3 regions of the Rossellomorea sp. RS05 genome follow, and region 3 is predicted to be linked to each of the others. Evidence: riboswitches for the same ligand, from Rfam matches in the RefSeq annotation. Region 3 holds a riboswitch; each other region holds the start of a gene.
What was found. Region 3 has a riboswitch for lysine ahead of ABJ225_RS18845 (Na+/H+ antiporter NhaC family protein). Riboswitches for the same ligand answer to the same signal wherever they lie in the genome.

Region 1 (7,071 bases), on a different contig from region 3:
TCGCAGGAGGACGTGGCGTGAAGAGTGAGGATGGGTTCAACCCCCTCAAAGAACTCGCCGACGTACTGGGCGGTGCAGTCGGGGCCTCAAGGGGTGCATGTGATGCCGACTACTGTGATTATTCACTCCAGATCGGTCAAACCGGTAAAGTCGTCACACCGGACCTTTACATCGCCTGCGGAATTTCCGGAGCGATTCAGCATCTAGCCGGAATGTCCAATTCCAAGGTCATTGTCGCCATCAACAAAGACCCGGAAGCGAACATCTTCAATGTAGCCGACTACGGGATCGTAGGGGACCTCTTTGAAGTGGTACCACTCCTCACGGAAGAGTTCAAAAAGCTGAAAGTTTCTTCTTCCTGATCACTCCCTGTAAAAAGGACTGGGTGTCAGGGTGGAATTTCAACGCATGAACACATAGGATAAGAAAAGAAGAATAAGGAGTGGCGGATGCTTGCTCCTTATTTTCATGGAATGGGGTATAAACCTCTACCGGCAGGGGGAAAGTAGCTACGAGCAGATTTATAGCATCCTACCGGTTACGGTGATATACTTACGATACATTTTAAGATTTGGGAGGCACATTTAAATGGCTATTACACATGCAACTGATCAAAGCTTCACAGCTGAAACAAACTCTGGTCTCGTACTTGCGGACTTCTGGGCTCCATGGTGTGGACCTTGCAAAATGATCGCTCCTGTACTTGAAGAATTGGACAGCGAAATGGGCGAAAAAGTCAAAATCGTCAAAGTAGACGTAGACGAAAACCAAGAAACAGCAGGAAAATACGGCGTAATGAGCATCCCGACTCTCGTTATCCTAAAAGACGGCGAAGTCGTAGATAAAGTCATCGGTTTCCAACCGAAAGAAGCACTTGCTGAACTAGTCAACAAACACGCGTAAGCACGCCACAAAAAAGCATCCGGCCCAAAGCCGGATGCTTTTTTGATTTATTCAAACCAATTGGTATGGGGAACATTATGTGAAGGATGATGCAAACCCGTTTGATTTAGACAGGCGTTTTATCCTTTAAATACGAGAAATACCGCACACCCCAATGAAGAAACAGCACACAATATTGAACCACCAAAGAGTGGAATGGAGCGAAGGGCACTTGACTCCAACGGGAATAGAGGAAAGATCGAGATCCCGCAGGCGCAGCCGAGGAAGCTCGACTTCCTCCCCGTGGAAAGCAAGTGCCCGAAGCGTAATGGAACGGTCTACTTTCTCCTGATACCCCAATCCTTGAAAGGAACCGAAAATGATTTACCTGATATCCTGTCCCATAGTAGGGGAATACCCGCACACCCCATTGTAGAAAGAGTACACAATGATCAACCACCAAAGAGTGGAATGAAGCGAAGGGCACTTGACTCCTATGGGAAAAGAGGGATGATCGAGACCCCGCAGGCCTGTGTGCTGCCCCCTTATTACTAGACACCCCAATCCTAAAAGGAGGAGTCGAAAATGAACAAGCACACCCGTACGTTTAAACTTCAACTGGCCAAGCGTTACTTGGAGGATGAAACGGTTAGTTTTCGAGATTTAGCTTCTCAAGAAGGCGTGGACGCTGCTGCGCTGGGCTATTGGGTCAAGTTGGTTCGCCATCATGGTGATCAAGCCTTTTCTTTTCCCTATACATCGTATTCTCCTGCCTTTAAACTAAAGGTACTTCACTATATTACGGACAAGAATTACTCCATTCGAGAGGCATCTGCCTATTTCCACCTTCCCGATCCCTGTATTGTGCGCAGGTGGTTGAGAAAGTGGGAGAAAAGGGGACGAGATGCCTTCGAATCAAACGAAATGAGGGCCTTGACGATGACTCCTAAACCACCCAATCAACATAAGAAATTAGAAGACATGACTCCCGAAGAGCTACGAGCACACGCCGCCTATTTAGAGATGGAGAATGCTTATTTAAAAAAGCTGAGAGCCTTAGTTCAGGAGGAATCATCACCAAACAGATCAAAGCGAAAGTAGTATTTGAACTAACGAATGCGTTCCCGGTGATTCAGCTCATCAAAGTAGCGAACCTCCCTAGAAGCACCTATTACTTCATCAAAAAACAGTGGGACCAACCGGATCCTGATCGGAAGTGGAAAAGAAGAATTACCTTGATCTTCCGCCGTCATTCAGGCCGTTATGGTTACCGTCGGATTACGGATGCACTCCAGGCAAAAGGGTATGACATCAATAAAAAGAAAGTCCTTCGCATTATGAAAGCCTTAGGGCTTCAATGCCCTAGTAAGAAAGAAGAAATACCGGTCTTATGAAGGGGAAGTTGGAAAAGCGGCGCCCAACACCCTTGACCGAAAGTTCATGGCATCGAAACCAAACCAAAAATGGGTAACCGATGTGACGGAATTCAAGATTGCCGGACAGAAACTGTACTTGTCCGCGATGTTAGACCTGTTTAATCGAGAGATCATTACGTACACGCTTCACACGAAACCTAGCTTTGATTTAGTGGAAACGATGTTACTTCAAGGAGTCGAACGTCTACGTGAAGGCGATGACCTTCTTCTTCACTCTGATCAGGGCTGGCACTATCGTATGCCTAAGTACCGAAGGATACTCAAGGACCATCACATCACTCAGAGTATGTCTCGGAAAGGAAACTGTTATGACAACGCCGTGATGGAGAATTTCTTTGGCATCATGAAATCGGAGTTTCTCTACAGAGAAACCTTTCGGAACCTCAAGGAGTTCCACATTAAATTAGAAGAATACATGGATTACTACAACCACTTGCGAATCAAGTCTACGCTCGGTAAAAAGAGCCCGGTAGAATACCGACTGTACACACAACGAATCAATCAAAAAGTGGGTGTCCAATAATTTGGGTCCAGTGCAGCCTGCCGAGGAGGCTCGACTCCCTCCCCATGGAAAGCAAGTGCCCGTAGCGCAATGAAACGGTCCACTTCCCAACCGCGCTCCTCATCCTAAACAGGACTTGGGATCCAATAAGAAAGTACACTCTTTATGAAAAGTGAACTGAACCCCTCCCCAAAGCCCCAATCATAGAAGTGCTCCGCCAATTCGTGTATACTTCAAGTAAAAGGAAACAACTGATCGACAACCATGAACGATCGTAAGAAAGGGAGAGCGACCGTGAATACAATGATCTCAAATAAATTGGCCCTCTTGCCCGATCAGCCCGGCTGCTACCTCATGAAAGATCGTCAAGGGACGATCATCTACGTAGGAAAAGCCAAAGTGCTGAAAAATCGGGTTCGGTCCTATTTCACCGGGTCCCATGATGCGAAAACCCAGCGCCTCGTCGGTGAAATCGAGGACTTTGAATACATCATGACTTCATCAGACCTTGAAGCACTCGTGCTCGAAATGAACCTCATCAAGAAGTATGACCCGAAATACAACGTCATGCTCAAAGATGATAAAAGCTATCCGTTCATCAAGCTGACCAACGAGCGTCACCCTAGGCTCATTACCACCCGCAAGGTACAGCGCGGCAAGGGACGGTACTTCGGTCCGTATCCGAACGCTGGAGCCGCGAACGAAACGAAAAAACTTCTCGACCGTCTGTATCCACTTCGGAAATGTACCACGCTGCCGGACCGTGCATGCCTATACTACCATATGGGACAATGCCTGGCACCGTGTATCAAGGAAGTGAATAATGAAACCTACCGCGAGATGACGGATGAAATCGCCCGTTTCCTGAATGGCGGGTATAAGGAAATCAAGGAGCAGCTCTCCGTAAAGATGCAGGAAGCATCTGAAAAGATGGAATTCGAGCGTGCCATGGAATTCCGTGATCAGATCCAGCATATCGAGGCAACGATGGAAAAACAAAAGATGACCATGACGGACTTCACCGATCGCGATGTGTTCGGCTACGGCATCGACAAAGGCTGGATGTGCGTCCAGGTATTCTTCGTACGGCAAGGGAAGCTCATCGAACGGGATGTTTCCCTGTTCCCGATCTATAATGAACCGGAGGATGAGTTCCTGACGTTCATCGGACAGTTTTATTCCAAGTCCAATCACTTCAAACCGAAGGAGATTTTCCTCCCGGAAGGAATCGATGTGGAACTCGTGGAGAAACTCCTTGACGTGAGGACCGTCCAACCGAAGCGCGGAAAGAAGAAGGAACTGGTGCGCCTTGCTGAGAAAAATGCCAAGCAGGCATTGAACGAGAAGTTCGCCCTGATCGAACGGGATGAAGACCGTACGATCAAAGCGGTGGAAAGACTCGGGGAACAGATGGGCATTTATACGCCGTTCCGTATCGAGGCGTTCGATAACTCCAATATCCAGGGATCGGATCCCGTCTCGGCCATGATCGTGTTCCTAGACGGGAAGCCCGCAAAGAAGGAGTACCGAAAGTACAAAATCAAGACCGTCACCGGACCGGATGATTATGAATCCATGAGGGAAGTGATCCGGAGAAGGTATGCAAGGGTGCTGAAGGAAGGACTGCCCCTCCCCGACCTGATTGTCATCGATGGAGGAAAGGGGCAGATCGAAGCGGCCCGGGAAGTGTTGGAGAACGAATTGGGTCTCGATGTGCCTCTGGGCGGTTTGGCAAAGGACGACAAGCATCAGACCTCGGAACTGCTGTACGGGAATCCCCTCCAGATCATCCCATTAGAGAAACGGAGTCAGGAATTTTATTTGCTTCAGCGCATACAGGATGAAGTCCACCGGTTCGCCATCACCTTCCATCGCCAGCTCAGGGGGAAAAGTGCGTTCCAATCCATGCTGGATGATATCGACGGAATCGGTCCGAAGCGTAAAAAACAGCTGTTGAAGCATTTTGGATCGATGAAACGGATGAAAGAAGCAACCTTGCAAGAGTTCAGGGAACTTGGGATCCCGGAGCGAGTCGCCATGGAACTTCATGAAAAACTTCATGATAATGGGGAAAAGGATGTTGATACCCAAAAATGATTGTGCTATAATGAACAAAAATTAAAAACATTATCACTTTTTAAGTGGTGATAGAGGTGCGGACTTCAATAGTACAGTTCACGGAAGGGTATGAGCCCTGGCGATGTGACTGGAAAGGGGAGGACCGCCGAAGTGGAGCCGCACTCATATCGGCTGCGCTGGTTCTGCATTTAATAGATGCAGGATTGTCAAGATGATTCATCTTGGAGAGCTATCTCACAATGCCGACTGAACCTTTTTTGTTCGTATGCAGTGTTCAAAAAGCAATGAGATGCTTCGTCTCATTGCTTTTTTTTATACCTGCTGCATGACGGTGTCCCCGGCATGGGGATGCCAAAAGCCGGAATCAGATAGTAGCTCTAATCCATCAGGGTGCTCCGCATCCAATCAAGAAGAAAGAGGGAGAAGCATTGGGTATAATCGTTCAGAAATTTGGCGGAACTTCGGTGGGATCAGTGGAACGGATTCAGCATGTGGCTTCACGTGTGGTGGAAGAGAAGGAAAAGGGGAATGACGTCGTCGTCGTCGTTTCCGCAATGGGAAAAACGACGGATGCCCTTGTAGGCATGGCAAAGGAAATCTGCTCCCAGCCGAGCAAACGTGAAATGGATATGCTTCTGTCTACAGGAGAGCAGGTGACCATCTCACTCTTGACGATGGCCCTCATCCAGGTCGGCCAGGACGCGATTTCATTTACGGGCTGGCAGGCCGGGATCGAGACGGAATCCATCCACAGCAATGCCAGGATCACCAATATCCACACGGAAAAATTGGCATCCCATCTGAATGAGGGGAAGGTCGTCATCGTGGCCGGATTCCAGGGAATGACTGCATCAGGTGAGATCACCACCCTTGGCCGCGGCGGATCCGATACGACGGCCGTCGCCATCGCAGCAGCCCTGAAGGCGGAACGCTGTGACATTTACACAGACGTAGACGGGGTCTACACATCCGACCCCCGTTATATAAAAGGAGCAAGGAAGCTTTCCAGCATCTCCTATGACGAAATGCTGGAGCTTGCCAATCTTGGGGCGGGCGTCCTCCATCCGAGGGCCGTGGAATTTGCCAAAAACTATCAGATTCCATTGGAAGTCCGTTCAAGCATCGAGAGGATCGAAGGTACTTATATTGAGGAGGAAGCAAGCATGGAACAAAATCTAGTTGTACGCGGCGTAGCGTTCGAGAATGAAATCACAAGGGTGACGGTCTTCGGTCTGAATAATGCGTTGAAGGGGCTATCTTCGATCTTCACCACATTGGCGGAGCATCACCTGAATGTCGATATCATCATTCAAAGTCAAACAGAACAGAATACGACCAATCTGTCGTTCTCCATCAAAGGACATGATCTTGAAGAGACCCTCGAGGTCCTCGAACAGCATAAAGAATCCCTTGGCTTCACTCATGTGGAATATGAAGGGGGACTGTCGAAGGTATCCATCGTCGGCTCAGGCATGATCTCGAATCCGGGTGTCGCAGCAGAGATGTTCGAAGTACTGGCAGATAACGGGATCACCATCAAGATGGTGAGTACATCTGAAATCAAAGTCTCCGTCGTCGTGGATGAAGATCTTATGAATAAAGCGGCACAGGTGCTGCATTCCTCTTTCCATCTTGATGAAGTGAAAGTAGAAGAAATCACCCTGTGATCATCAAAAAGCAGGCCCGCTCCTCATGGGAGCGGGCCTGCCTTCTGTGGTCATTCGACCCTGTCTTTGTCATCCCAGACGGCCGTGATCTTGACGGTCTGGTTTCGCTTATGTAGTTCATCAGTCGCTTCGGTGACGAATTTGTACTGCATTTGGACAAATTCGGCAAGAAAGCCCGTTTCCAATTTGAAGGAGGCATCCGATTTCAATGAATTGCGGCGCTTGACGAATTCCCCGCTGAGTTCGAACGTGATTTCGTTCTTCTTCTGCTCAACGATGGCGAGATCTCCCCATCCGGCTTCACGGAAGAATGAAATCAGTTCATCATTGGATGGAAGGGGGAATTTCCTTGCAAGCTGTTTACCGCCCCAGTACAGAATATCGGGTGTGTGTTTCCCGAGGATATCGGGTAGCAGCAGATCGCGTATCAGTTCATATCCGAAGACGGGAACGGACTGGGACTCTACGACTTCTTCTTTTTTCTGTTCCAAATATATCCCCTCTT
Region 2 (7,071 bases), on a different contig from region 3:
GTTGTTATTGAATGCCTTTGAAAATTTCATGGAACGTCCTCCATATCCCCTAAAACAACAAAATCCTATCTTAAAAACACACAGTGAACCTTTGTGCTTTTAACATAGGTAATGCCTGATCGAGTCAGTAACAATCCTGATATGACTTTGTACTCATACTATACTGCTTTGTGAAAACGATGTCAATAGTTTTGAACCCGCACTAAACCATCCATTATATACCACCCTCGCTAATGCTTGACTTGGAGTCAACTCCAGATTATAGGATGGTTTCCGTGCCACTGAGGTGGCTGACATTGTAAAGGAGTTGTTTCTAGATGAAAAACATAAAAGTCATCGGCATGATCGGACTGATCAGCATCATTTGGGGGTATTTATGGGTAAGCATGAAGGTGGGACTTCAAGACATCCCTCCGTTTTTCTTTACGACCCTGAGATTATTCATCGGTGCATTGGTCCTCATCACTGTGTTAATTATAAGAAGGAAACCGATCCTTCCAAAAGGAAATGAATGGCGCAGATTCTTCGCCCTCGGCATGCTCATGTGCGTAGGCTATTACGCCCTATGCACCTACGGGATCCAGTTTGTCGACTCGGGCATTTCCTCTGTCCTTGTCTATACAATGCCGATCATCGTCAGCATACTCGCACACTTTTTCCTGAATGAGCGCCTGAACTGGCTCAAGGGCTTCGGACTGATCGTCGGGGCGGCAGGACTGGCCACCATCATCGGGCCAAAGCTGCTTCATCTGTCTTGGAATCTTGCCCTCTTTGGCGAAATCGTCATTGTCGTGTCGGCCTTCTTCTGGTCTTCAGCTAATGTGTATACGAAGAAAATCGGACGTGATCACGATAAGATCAAGATGACCCTATGGCAGCTGATTGACGGGGGAATCATTCTCCTAATCATCTCCCTGCTGAAAGAACACCATGAAATTGCTCATCTAAGTATCCATATGCCTTCTATGCTGGCCCTTTTATATAGCAGCATACTTGGTACCGCCGTCGCATTCGTCGGTTGGAACTGGGTGCTTGGGAACATCGAGGCTTCCATTGCCTCCATCTCCCTGATGTCAGTACCGATCCTCGGACTGATATTCGGAGCCATTCAGCTTCATGAAGCGATCACACAGAATGTCATCATCGGGGCGATCTTCGTCTGCCTCGGCATCCTGTTTACATCCCTACCCAAAAAGAAACCAATGAAAGGGTGATAGCTGTGTATACAATCGGTCAAACCTCTGAGAAAACGGGATTCTCCCGGGATACGCTGCGCTATTACGAAAAAGTCGGGCTCATCCCGCCACCGTCAAGGCTCGAAAACGGGAGACGGGTCTATACCGATGACGACATCGAGACGCTTCTTCTCCTATCAAGCCTGAAGTCCACGGGTCTATCCATTGAAGAGATGACCGATATCGTGAAGGCGAGAAAGATTGCCTTACCCAACAGGGAGAAAAAGAACGATGAATACCGTAACTCCGTACAGAAGAAAATTGCGATCCTTCATAAACACATCCACGTCATGGAACTGCAAAAGCAGGAAATCGAGAAGATCATCCAGGCTAGCGAGGAAAAGATCAGATACTATGAAGGATTGATTCAGTAATTCCTCTCCCACCAACTCAGGTTAATAATGGAAAATTAGCAAAATAGCCTGATAGGATTAGAAGGAATCATGGAAGAAGTGGTAGAATGAATGGAGATAGACCATCCCGCACTCGAAACCAGAGTGAGGACATGGAGAGGAGAGACTGAACCTGTGACAAAGAAAAAAAGTGAATCCCTGGAATGGATCAAGGCACTGGCCATCGCCATCATCCTGGTGGTCATCGCACGTTCCTTCCTTATCACCCCGATTGTGGTTGAAGGTGCATCCATGAATACGACCCTTCAGGATAAAGACCGGATGATCGTAACGAAAATCGGGGATCCGAAGCGATTCGATATCGTTGTGTTCCACGCCAATGAGCAGCAGGATTACATCAAGCGCGTCATCGGGCTACCCGGTGATACGATCGAATTTAAAAATGACACCCTTTATGTCAACGGCAAGGCCTATGATGAACCCTACCTCGACGACCAAAAAGTATCCAGAGCAGGCGACCTGACCGAACCGTTCAAGCTGGAAGATACGGCAGTCGGCCAAAAAACCGTCCCGGAAGGCACCGTCTTCGTCATGGGGGACAACCGCCAGAACAGCGAAGATAGCCGCATGATCGGAGCCATCCCCATGGATCAGATCGTGGGAAAAACGAATTTGATCTACTATCCGTTTAAGGATTTTAAGATTATTCATAACTGATGAGGAGCGCCGGGATTCAAACCCCTGCGCTTCTTTCAAATTTTTTTGAAGATTCCTGTTCATTTCCATTCAGGAAAGCGGAGGATTTGATTTTCCACAAGCAACAAAAAATCCGAACCCCCTGCACTAATAGGGGAATTCGGATTTTTCCGTTGATTTTTTTAATCAGCTGAGTTGTTTCAATGTTCGCTTCAAGAACGCCCTTGTCCGATCCTGCTTTGGATGGTTGAAGATCTGTTCCGGCGGGCCTTCTTCGGCGATGACGCCTTTGTCCATGAAGACGACGCGGTCGGATACTTCCTTGGCGAATTCCATTTCGTGCGTCACGATGAGCATGGTGAGGCCGGATCCGGCTAGCTCCTTCATGACTCTTAACACTTCACCGACCATCTCAGGGTCGAGTGCCGATGTCGGTTCATCAAAGAGCATGACATCGGGCTCCATGGAAAGGGCGCGCGCGATGGCGACACGCTGCTTCTGGCCCCCTGAGAGCTGTTTCGGGCTGGCGTTGACATATTGGCTCATGCCAACGACGTCCAAGTATTTCAAAGCGACCTTTTCCGCTTCTTCTTTGGAGCGCTTCAGCACCTTGACCTGGCCGACGACGCAGTTCTTCAAGACGTTGTGGTTGTTGAACAGGTTGAACTGCTGGAATACCATGCCCAGGTTTTGGCGGTATGCGAAGATATCATGCTTGCTGTCGAGGATGTTCTCCCCGTTGTAAATGATCTGGCCGCCGCTCGGTTTTTCCAACAGATTGATGCAGCGGAGAAGGGTGGATTTACCGGAACCGGAGGAACCGATGATGCTCACCACTTCCCCTTTTTTCACTGAAAAGTCGATGTCCTTGAGCACTTCATGGGTGCCGAAGGATTTGTTCAAATGCTGGATGTCTATGACGTTTTCCACAGGGCTTCCTCCTTCTCCTTATTTGGCTTTCGCATCTACCATTGTATAGCTGTCCGGTCCGTCGAGTTTCTTCTCGAAGTGACGGAGGATCTTGGTCACGGCGAATGTCATGACGAAGTAGATCATACATGCGACAAAGAATGATTCGAAGTAACGGAAGTTGTTCCCTGCCACGGATTTGGTCAGGAAGTACAGCTCCGATACGGAGATGACATTCAGGACGGATGTATCTTTGATGTTGATGATAAAATGATTCCCCGTTGCCGGAAGAATATTACGGACGACCTGAGGCATGACAACGTTCCACATCGTCTGCACATGGTTCATCCCGATGGCCTGAGCAGCCTCGAATTGTCCTTTGTCGATGGAGATTATTCCACCGCGGACGATCTCAGCCATATAAGCACCCGTATTGATGGAGACGACGATGAAAGCCGCCACCATGACGTTCATATCAAATCCGAAGGCCATGGCCGAACCGTAATAGATGACCATTGCCTGTACAATCATCGGCGTGCCCCGGAAAAATTCGATGTAGATGGATAATACGATGTTCACGACTTTGAGGATGACCTTCTTCGGTCCGCGTTCAGGGACTGGGATGGTCCGGATGACACCTGCCAACAGGCCGATGGCGGCACCGATCACGGTACCGACAAAGGCGATCAACAGGGTCACACCCGCTCCTCGCAAGAACATGGCCCAGTTGTCTGTAATAATTCTGATGATCCATTCTAAGCTCATTGTTCTCCTCCTTCTTCATAGTGCCTGACCGGCAACATGATTATTGTTCTGCAGGCTGGTTCTTGATGGCCTGGTCCATGATTTCTGTACGTTCGTCTTCTGAGATATCTTTCAGAGCCTTGTTGATGGCTTCTCGTAAGTCGCTACCTTTTTCGACTCCGACAGCAACGGCTGTATCATCTTCTTTCGTTTTAAACCCGTCCTCGAACTCGACCATGGAGAATGCGTCATTAGCCGATGAAGCGCTGACGGCTTCAGGTCGTTCCGAAACATATCCATCAATGATACCTGATTGAAGAGCGACCCTCATGGCCGGGAAGTTGTCCATGGCTGTTTCTTTGGATACGCCTTTGATTTGATCGATCACAGAGTAGTGGAAGGTGTTCAGCTGAGCTGTCACTTTTGCCCCTTTAAAGTCCTGAATTGATTTTGCGCCTTCATATTTGCCACCTTTTTTCACTACCATCACAAGGTCGGATTTGTAATAGTTATCAGAGAAGTCGATTGCTTCTTTACGTTCAGCCGTTGGTGACATCCCAGCTACGATAGCGTCGATCTTACCTGAGTTGAGAGCAGGAACGAGTCCGTCCCACTCTGTTTTCACGACAACCAGTTCTTTGCCCATTTTATCTGCCAGCTTTTTCGCCATTTCCACGTCATACCCGCCGGCATATTCTTTGCTTCCTTTGATTTTAACCGCCCCATTGGCGTCCGTTTTCTGTGACCAGTTGAAAGGTGCATAACCTGCTTCAAGGCCTACAGTGAAGGTGTCTTTGTCTGCCGAACCTGAAGCGCCGCTTTTCCCGCAACCTGCAAGTAAAACCAGTGCCGATACCAATAATAGTGCAAAGATCGAAGCTCTTTTTTTCATCTTCTTCAGTCCCCCTATTTTTTGTAAATGCTTTTGGACAAACAAAAAACGGCCTGAGATCAACTCAGGCCGTAGTATACGAAGTCACCCATAAGTCCTCTCTATTCCCCAATGAGATAGCACAACTCAATAAACCGGGACGTTTATTGAGACAGTCCTGCAGCTCTTAACTACAGACCCAGCACATGATACCGAGAATATCATCTGCTTCGGCGACATTTCCTTCTCCCCAGCATCGACGCTTCTCGAGCTCCGCTGAAGACTGTTAAATATCGCACCTCTACCTCACTATACATAGCGAGGTCTTATTAAATTTCTCTAACAGTTTACAACTAAACCAGGAAACTGTCAATCCATTGAACTAGTCATTTTCCCGATTACCAAAGATTACACCCGTTTCCAGATCGACAGACACTCATAAAGTCCCAGGTTTGATATACTATACTCAGACCATTTTTCAGTAAGGAGAGTGCCGGCATGGAAATCTATGTCGATTCCACCATCATCACAGCCCTGCTGTTCATCGGCTTCTTGTTCACTCTGATCATGATCGGATCGTATGGATACACTCACAAGCGGGATTTGACCTTGAATATGTTCTTCCTGGCCAAATGCTGCCAGATCCTGGCGGTATCCCTGATGGTGTTCAGGGGAGATATCCCTGATGTCTTGTCGATATGGTTGGCCAACATAGTCCTTTATGCAGGTACCTCTTTGGAAGTTGCAGTGCTAGTGAATCTTCAGGGTTATTTACGTCCTAAGATGAGGCTCATCTATATATATGTGACAACCGCCGGAATTATGGGCTTTTCCATTTTATTTATCTTTTACAACACGGAGTCTGACCGCATCGCCTACTATTCGTTCTTGACGGCCATTCTTCTTCTGCCTGTTTGTCTGGTTGGTTTCAAGAGTTCATCCCTTTTGATGAAGGTGGTCAGTCTCCTCTATGGAGTTGGTGTCATCTTCTCCATCGTCCGGGGGATGGCGGCCTTCTTCGTCCCAATCCAATCCTTTACCCTTTACAATCCCGGAGTCCTTCAATTGGTTGTCCTGCTTTCTTTTTATGTTTTATCGAATTTGATGAATCTTGCCTTCCTTCTACTGATGAAGGAGAAGGTCGACCGGGAGCTCGTCGTCCTTGCCAACTATGATGATTTGACCGGTGCCCTTAACCGCAGATCATTTACTCAGCATGCGGAACACATCCTTCGCCAATCTGCAAAGAAACAGGCTGTTGTTTCTTATCTCCTTCTGGATGTCGACCATTTCAAAACCATTAATGACACCCATGGGCATGTAGCAGGGGACCAGGTCCTTCGCGATTTGAGCCAAACCATTCAGGGTATGTTGGATAAAGGCGATCTGTATGGTCGCTATGGAGGTGATGAGTTCGGGATCCTGCTTTCAGAAAAGAATGAAGAGGAGGCTGACCGGTTTGCCGCGGGTCTATGCAATACATTGAATCGCGGAAAACCCGGCTCCGTACCGTTCCATATCAGCATGGGGATTTTGACCGTCAGACCAACGGACAACATGAAGATGGAGGCCCTATACGCAGCATGCGACACGGCTTTATATGAAGCAAAAAGCAATGGGCGTAACGGCTTCCAGCGTGCATCAAGATCAATCTAGTGGCATCGGCAGGACGGTTTCGTTACAATAGAAAAATCTGAACCAAAGGAGTGGTACCATGCAATCGATTAAAGGAAAAGTAGCGTTGATCACAGGAGCAGGTCGCGGTATCGGCCGCGCGACGGCGGAAGCCTTCGCCAAAGAAGGGGTCCACGTAGGACTTGTGGGACGCACTATTGAGAACCTCGAGAAAGCAGCAGACGAATTGAAGCAGTATGATGTCAATGTGTCCTTTGCGGCTGCTGACGTAGCAGATCTAGATGGCATCACAAAAGCAGTGGAATCGATCCGAGCTGAACTCGGTCCCATTGATATCCTCGTAAACAATGCAGGAATCTCGAAATTCGGCGGCTTCATGGAGCTCACACCGGATGAATGGACGAACATCATCGATGTCAACGTCAAAGGCGTATACTATACGACACGCGCCGTGCTTCCGGAAATGATCGAGCGCAACACCGGCGATATCATCAATATCTCCTCTACAGCAGGTCAAAAAGGGGCACCGGTCACAAGCGCATACTCTGCTTCCAAAGCGGCCGTCATCGGGTTGAGCGAATCCCTCATGATGGAAGTACGCAAAAAGAATATCCGCGTGACGACCCTG
Region 3 (7,071 bases):
AAATGGGTATCGTCTTCAAGGACACAGATTCTGCTCTTAAAGAAAATGAAGAGCTGTTCCGTGAGCATTGGGCGAAAGTCATCCCTCCTACAGACAACAAGTTCGCAGCATTGAACTCGGCTGTATGGTCAGGTGGGTCCTTCATCTATGTACCGAAGGGCATCAAGGTGGATACGCCACTTCAAGCCTACTTCCGTATCAACTCTGAGAATATGGGTCAGTTCGAGCGTACGCTCATCATCGTTGATGAAGACGCGAGCGTTCACTATGTAGAGGGATGTACAGCACCTGTCTACACAACAAACTCCCTTCACTCGGCTGTCGTTGAGATCATCATCAAGAAAAATGCGTACTGCCGCTATACAACGATCCAAAACTGGGCGAACAACGTTTACAACCTGGTAACGAAACGTGCAGTATGTGAAGAGAATGCAACGATGGAATGGGTCGATGGAAACATCGGTTCAAAACTGACGATGAAATACCCTGCGGTCATCCTTAAAGGGGAAGGCGCTCGTGGTATGACGCTTTCCATCGCACTTGCAGGTAAAGGGCAGCATCAGGATGCCGGTGCCAAAATGATCCACCTTGCACCGAACACGTCCTCTACGATCGTTTCCAAATCCATCTCGAAACACGGTGGGAAAGTAACGTATCGCGGAATCGTGCATTTCGGACGCAAAGCAGAAGGCGCACGCTCGAACATCGAGTGTGACACGCTGATCATGGATAACCAATCCACTTCTGATACGATCCCTTACAACGAAATCCTGAACGATAACATTTCCCTTGAGCACGAGGCGAAAGTATCGAAGGTTTCTGAAGAGCAGCTCTTCTACTTGATGAGTCGCGGAATCTCAGAAGAAGAAGCAACGGAAATGATCGTAATGGGCTTCATCGAGCCGTTCACGAAAGAACTTCCAATGGAATATGCTGTTGAAATGAACCGTCTGATCAAGTTTGAAATGGAAGGTTCAATCGGATAATAATCAACGCAGATGATAAGACGGAGCCCATTTCGGCTCCGTCTTTTTTATTTATCTTGATAAGGAAGAAACTTATCTGTTGGTAGTCCGTTCACAGGCTCTCATACCGCCGGAGCTAACTTCTTTTGCCCTTTTCGATTTTGCCACTGTTTCCTCACATAAGGCATTACCCACCGATCCAGTCCATACCGGCCGGCATTCGTTCCTGCGACAATAAGGAAGATCGTGAGGATGACCATCTGCGGATTTGTGCTGGTGGTTCCACTGAGGAGAAAACTGAAGTTCATCATGATGCCGCCGAGTGCTGCAAGATTTGTGAACAGTCCGAGGATCAAGCCGATCCCGACGAGCACCTCTCCCCACATGACGAGTGTGGCAAACAACTCATGGTTAGGGAGTGCGACCTGTTCAAGGAACGTTGCCCACCACGTCTGTACAGCCGGATGATCACCTGTCGCCTTGCTGATTGCTCCCTGGAGGAACCCGGTGACTTCAAATCCCCCAGTAATCTTTCCGATGCCGGAAGTCAGCCAGAAGTACCCCAAGTACAGCCTGATAATCGTCAAGAAACCTGCCACTGCTTTATTATTACGTAAAAATGCGTTTACCATCGTCATTCACTCCCTGATTCCGTTTTAAGAGGGCTAGCTCCTCTACAATTTCAGTATAAGCACGTAAGAGAAAAAAGACGATAAGTTTGTTCAGCATTTCACAAACTAGACATGTCTTCATGACAAACTTGTTAACTTTTGGATTATAGAGTTAAAAAGAATGTTGAAGGTTCTTTTGACATGCGACTCCGACACCTCTAACCGGAAATCAGATGGGTTCTGTGATAGAATGAATTCACATAAAAGGCAGGTGCTGAACGATGATCTATGTTGGCGTGACTGGGTGGGGGGACCATGACACCCTTTATGAAAACGTCCCGGCAAGGGATAAGCTGAAGGAGTACGGCGCCCACTTCCCGGTGGTGGAAGTGGATGCATCTTTTTATGCCGTACAGCCGGTGAAGAATGTAAGGAAATGGGTGGATGAAACACCTGATGCGTTCCGATTCATCGTGAAGGCCTATCAGGGGATGACGGGGCATCAGCGCGGTGAGATCCCGTTTGAATCAAAGGATGCCATGTTTGAGGCATTCAAGGAATCCCTCGTTCCATTCCTGGAGAGCGGTAAGCTTGCCATGGTCCTATTCCAATTCCCGCCATGGTTCGACTGTACAAAAGATAATGTGAACTATATCAGATATTGCAGGGAACAGATGCAGGGGATCCCGGTGTCTCTTGAGTTTCGTCACCAAAGCTGGTATTCACCCGAATTCCGTCAGGGGACGCTCGGTTTCATGAAGGATGAAGACTGGATCCATTCGATCTGTGATGAGCCTCAGGCTGGAGAGGGATCTGTCCCAAGAGTAGTCGAAGCGACGAACGGAGATGCCACCCTCATCCGGTTCCACGGACGGAATGTGTATGGCTGGAATCACACGGGTAAGGAAAACTGGCGTGAGGTCCGTTATCTCTACCGGTATAATCAGGCCGAGCTTGAGGAGTGGATTCCCCATATCAGGAAGCTTGAGCAAGAATCTAAGGATCTGTATATGCTCTTTAATAATAATTCAGGCGGTGACGCAGCGGATAATGCCAAACAGATGATCGAACTGCTTGGAATACAGTACAGCGGACTTGCACCGAAGCAGCTGGATCTGTTCTGATGCACATGTAGAAAAAGGCAAAGCCTTACAGGAGTGAACTTAATTGAAGGAAACGATCCATATTTATCACACCAATGATTTGCATAGTCATTTTGAGCACTGGTCGAGGATAAGGGACCTCATGAAGGACCGGAGACTGCTGCATGAGAGCGAAGGAGAAGAGGTCTTCGTATTTGATGTAGGAGATCATGTCGATCGCTCCCATCCTCTCACAGAGGCCACCCTCGGAAAGGGTAACATCAAGTTCCTGAACGAAGCAGGGTACGACGGAGTCACGATCGGGAACAACGAGGGCATCACCCTTGATCATGAAGAATTGAATCACCTGTATGATGAAGCGGCATTCCCGGTCATCCTTGGGAACCTCTTTGACGAATCCATGGCGATGCCGGATTGGGTCACCCCTTATCAGATCTACCGGACGAAAGGGGACGTGAAGATCGGGGTCCTTGGTTTAACGGCGCCTTTCTATCCTTTTTATCAGGCGCTGGGCTGGACCGTCACCGAGCCGATCGCTGAGCTGAGGAAACTGTTGGGCGAACTGAGGCCGAAAGTGGACGTGCTCATCCTTTTATCCCATCTGGGCATCCGTGATGATGAATGGATCGGGGATGAGTTCCCCGAAGTGGACGTCATCCTCGGAGCCCACACCCATCACATCCTTCAGGAAGGGAAGGAGGTCAACGGCACCCTTCTCGGTGCAGCGGGCAAGTACGGGAATTTTGTGGGTCATATGGTGATCGAAGTGGATTCTTCAAGCAAGAAGATCCTCACGAGGAAAGCCGGGCTCTATGCGTATGAAGATCTTCCTGAGACCGGGGTTGAGCCGGATGAGGAGCGAAGGTGGATACTGGAGGGGCAAGTATTACTGGAGGAAGAAATTGCTGATCTTAACACAGGGCTCTCCGTCGACTGGTATGCTCCGTCGCCGCTACCGCTCCTTCTCAGTGAGGCACTCATGGAGTGGACGGATGCCGATTGTTCGTTCGTGAATGCGGGACTCCTCATGGAAGGTCTGCAAAAAGGGCCAGTTACTAAGAGAGACCTCCATCATATATTGCCTCACCCTATCAATCCGTGTCTGATCACGCTCACTGGAGAAGAACTCAAGGAGGTCATCACGCTTACCCTTAATGAATCATGGCCAGCCCTTGAAGTGAAAGGGCTGGGATTCAGGGGCAAGGTGCTTGGGCAATTCGTCTACACCAATATCAGCTTTACTGAAGGTGATCCGTTGGTGGGGGGAGCACGTCTTGACCCACATGAGAGCTACAAGGTGGCTCTGCCTGATATGTTTACATTCGGTCACTTCTTTCCTTCTCTAAAAACAAAACCCAAGAATTATTTCATGCCTGAGTTCTTACGGGATGTGCTTGGGTGGAAACTAGGCAAAATGAAGAACTGATGGAACCTGTTTGCCATTCTTCTATGAATAATCCCCTGCAATAGGTAATTATACCTTGCAGAATTACAGGTTTCCTTTATAATGGACATATTAGTAAATTTTGTCGAAAAATGAAGGGGATATATAGGAGATTAGTATGATGCTCATTTCTACAAGGTCCATCAGGTCCGGCATGGTTCTAGGTTCACCGGTCTATAACATGAGAGGAAAGATGCTGATTCATGATCGCGTGCCGCTCACGGATCGCATGATTCAGCGGCTGTTAGAGTTGAATATTCAATATGTTTATATCGAAGATTCTCTTTCCCATGGAATTGAGGTCAAAGAGACCGTTTCAAAGAAAGTGAGACAGGAGACGATCAAAAGCATCGAGAAGGCATTCAGTCAGGTCAAGCAATCGGGCATCCCGAAAAGCGTGCTGTTTGAGGAGAGTGCCAGGCAAATGACTGGCATCATCGGAGTCGTCCTGCAGGAAGTCAAGGAGAACAATGACCTTCTGACGATCCTGACAGATGTCTTCTCCTATGATTCTTATATCTTCCATCATTCGTTCAATGTGACACTTTATACCCTTTCGATCGGCCTCAAGCTGAATCTTCCCCAAAAGCAGCTGGAACAGCTCGGGGTGGGAGCGATTCTTCATGATATCGGCAAGATGTGCATATCTGAGGAAATCCTCATGAAGCCGGGCAGACTGACGGAAGCGGAATTTGCTGAAATCAAACTTCACTCCGAGAGGGGATTCGAAATTCTCCGCGGCCTCCATTCAGTATCCATCCTGGTAGCGCACTGTGCGTATCAGCATCATGAGAGATTAGACGGATCCGGGTATCCCCGGGGGATCAAGGAAGAAGATATCCATCCATTCGCCAAGATCATCGCGGTCGCTGACGTCTTTGATGCCATGACCTCCAATCGGGTATACCGGGATGCCATGCTTCCCCATCAGGCCCTCGAGATCCTTTATGCAGGAGCGGGGACCTTGTTCGACAGGGAGGTCATCGAAGCCTTCAGGCGCTCCGTGGCCATCTATCCGAATGGAATGATCATCGAGCTGAATGATGATCGGAAAGCCATCGTGGCCGAGCAGAATCAAGGGGTGACCGACCGCCCTGTTGTCCGGATCGTCGAAGAAGGGGGAGAACGGCTGGAATCCCCTTATGAAATCGATTTAAGCAAGGAATTTGATGTGATCATCACAGGCTTTGATCCGGATTTTGAAGTCGGGATTCCTTCCCGTACATGACCTCTCACTAGTGGGGGTCTTTTTTGCGTGAAAGGTTTAAAATATTTCCATTGGGGAATATCCATTGTCATAGACCCGGCAGTCTGATATAGTTGTATAGAAAATTTTATAAGCAACCACATCATCAATCCGATGGGGTAGAGGCGCAGGGTTCATTAGTAAGCTGTTTGAGGATGACAACTGAGAGAACAGATGAAAGGGAACTTTTGCCGAAGTAGCCATGTATGTCGAATGCATGGGTGCTGGGGTCATCTTGAAAAAGGATGACACTGTCATTATAGAGGTACTCTATAATGGGGAGCTACAGATCGTGATGGAGCACTTACGTTACTGCCAAGGTAATGATAGTATCTCTATCATTGCCTTTTTTGTTTGCCTTCTGTCATGTTTCAGCATTCCCCCCTATCAATTCATAGGAGGAAGTTATGGAAAACACCATTTATTCATTAATTCCGCCACTCTTGGCCATCTTGATGGTCGTACTGACGCGGAGGGTACTATTGTCCTTAGGAGTGGGGATCGTGTCGTCTGCCCTACTCATTGCAAAGTTTTCTCCCATGGAGACACTTTCCCTGGTCTGGGACGGTTTTATCGGAAATTTATACGCAGATGGAGAGTTGAATAAAGGAAATATCTATATCATTCTCTTTCTCCTCTTGCTAGGAATCATCACGGCTTTTATTAATATTACAGGAGGCAGCCGTGCATTCGGTGAATGGGCAATCAAGCGCGTGAAGACCCGCAGGGGTGGCCAGCTCTTGGCTGCCGTGCTCGGAATCATCATCTTTATCGATGATTACTTCAATGCCCTTGCGGTGGGACAGGTAGCAAGACCGGTCACAGACCGTAATAACATATCGAGGGCAAAACTTGCCTATATCATCGACTCTACTTCGGCACCAATCTGTGTGGTTTCACCTGTATCCAGCTGGGGAGCTTACATCATCGGGATTATGGGGTCGATTCTTGCTACACACGGTGTGACCCAATACACAGCATTTTCTGCATTCCTTCAGGTGATTCCAATGAACCTATACGTATGGGCAACAATCTTATTTGTTCTGTTGATTGCGGTAAAAGGAATCGACTTTGGAAAAATGCGTGAGCACGAAATGAAAGCAATCACGACTGGTGAGCTCTATGATCCTCAAAAGGAAATTCCAGGAGAATTGAAAAATGAATTACCTGTTTCCAAACAGGGAACAGTAGGGGATCTTGTTTGGCCGATTGTTGCACTTGTTCTTGGGACAGTTGGAGCCATGCTTTGGACAGGCTATTCAGCTGTGGGAACTTTCGACCTTCTGAAAGTGTTTGAAAATACCGATGTCACTCTTTCGCTTATCCTTGGAGGTATTATAGGGTTTATTGTATCCCTCTTATTTGTATACAGACAGATGAGACTGAATGGAATTGAAGGCAGTGCAGTTGGGAAAGGCATCGCAGAAGGTGTGAAAGCCATGCTTCCAGCTGTGTACATCCTCTTCTTTGCTTGGACCATCGTGACCTTGATCGGGGAATTGGAAACCGGAAAGTACCTGGCAGGACTTGTTCAGCAGTCGAACATTCCCGTCCAGGCCCTGCCTTTCATTTTATTTGTCGTTGCAGGCTTTATGGCATTTTCAACCGGAACATCATGGGGATCCTTTGGACTATTGCTCCCGATTGCAGGTGAAATTGCCGCCAACACCGATATAACCATATTGCTTCCTTCAATGGCGGC

Region 1: another riboswitch for lysine. It lies ahead of ABJ225_RS10640 (aspartate kinase); the one in region 3 lies ahead of ABJ225_RS18845 (Na+/H+ antiporter NhaC family protein).
Region 2: another riboswitch for lysine. It lies ahead of ABJ225_RS17130 (transporter substrate-binding domain-containing protein); the one in region 3 lies ahead of ABJ225_RS18845 (Na+/H+ antiporter NhaC family protein).

Annotation. Positions count from the first base shown of each region.
Region 1 is NZ_JBDKWY010000003.1:151,720-158,790, reverse strand. It holds gene ABJ225_RS10665 (electron transfer flavoprotein subunit alpha/FixB family protein) at 1-362, shown strand, start outside; gene trxA (thioredoxin) at 589-903, shown strand; gene ABJ225_RS10655 (hypothetical protein) at 1,099-1,437, shown strand; partial or broken gene ABJ225_RS10650 (IS3 family transposase) at 1,468-2,841, shown strand; gene uvrC (excinuclease ABC subunit UvrC) at 3,115-4,917, shown strand; lysine riboswitch at 4,961-5,139, shown strand; gene ABJ225_RS10640 (aspartate kinase) at 5,328-6,566, shown strand; gene ABJ225_RS10635 (YslB family protein) at 6,617-7,057, opposite strand.
Region 2 is NZ_JBDKWY010000007.1:166,972-174,042, forward strand. It holds gene ABJ225_RS17100 (PRD domain-containing protein) at 1-30, opposite strand, end outside; gene ABJ225_RS17105 (DMT family transporter) at 318-1,214, shown strand; gene ABJ225_RS17110 (MerR family transcriptional regulator) at 1,220-1,609, shown strand; gene lepB (signal peptidase I) at 1,763-2,305, shown strand; gene ABJ225_RS17120 (amino acid ABC transporter ATP-binding protein) at 2,471-3,214, opposite strand; gene ABJ225_RS17125 (amino acid ABC transporter permease) at 3,233-3,958, opposite strand; gene ABJ225_RS17130 (transporter substrate-binding domain-containing protein) at 3,999-4,829, opposite strand; lysine riboswitch at 4,939-5,120, opposite strand; gene ABJ225_RS17135 (GGDEF domain-containing protein) at 5,307-6,464, shown strand; gene ABJ225_RS17140 (3-ketoacyl-ACP reductase) at 6,523-7,071, shown strand, end outside.
Region 3 is NZ_JBDKWY010000009.1:38,692-45,762, forward strand. It holds gene sufB (Fe-S cluster assembly protein SufB) at 1-986, shown strand, start outside; gene ABJ225_RS18825 (DoxX family protein) at 1,088-1,597, opposite strand; gene ABJ225_RS18830 (DUF72 domain-containing protein) at 1,858-2,700, shown strand; gene ABJ225_RS18835 (bifunctional metallophosphatase/5'-nucleotidase) at 2,744-4,105, shown strand; gene ABJ225_RS18840 (HD-GYP domain-containing protein) at 4,245-5,351, shown strand; lysine riboswitch at 5,482-5,663, shown strand; gene ABJ225_RS18845 (Na+/H+ antiporter NhaC family protein) at 5,777-7,071, shown strand, end outside.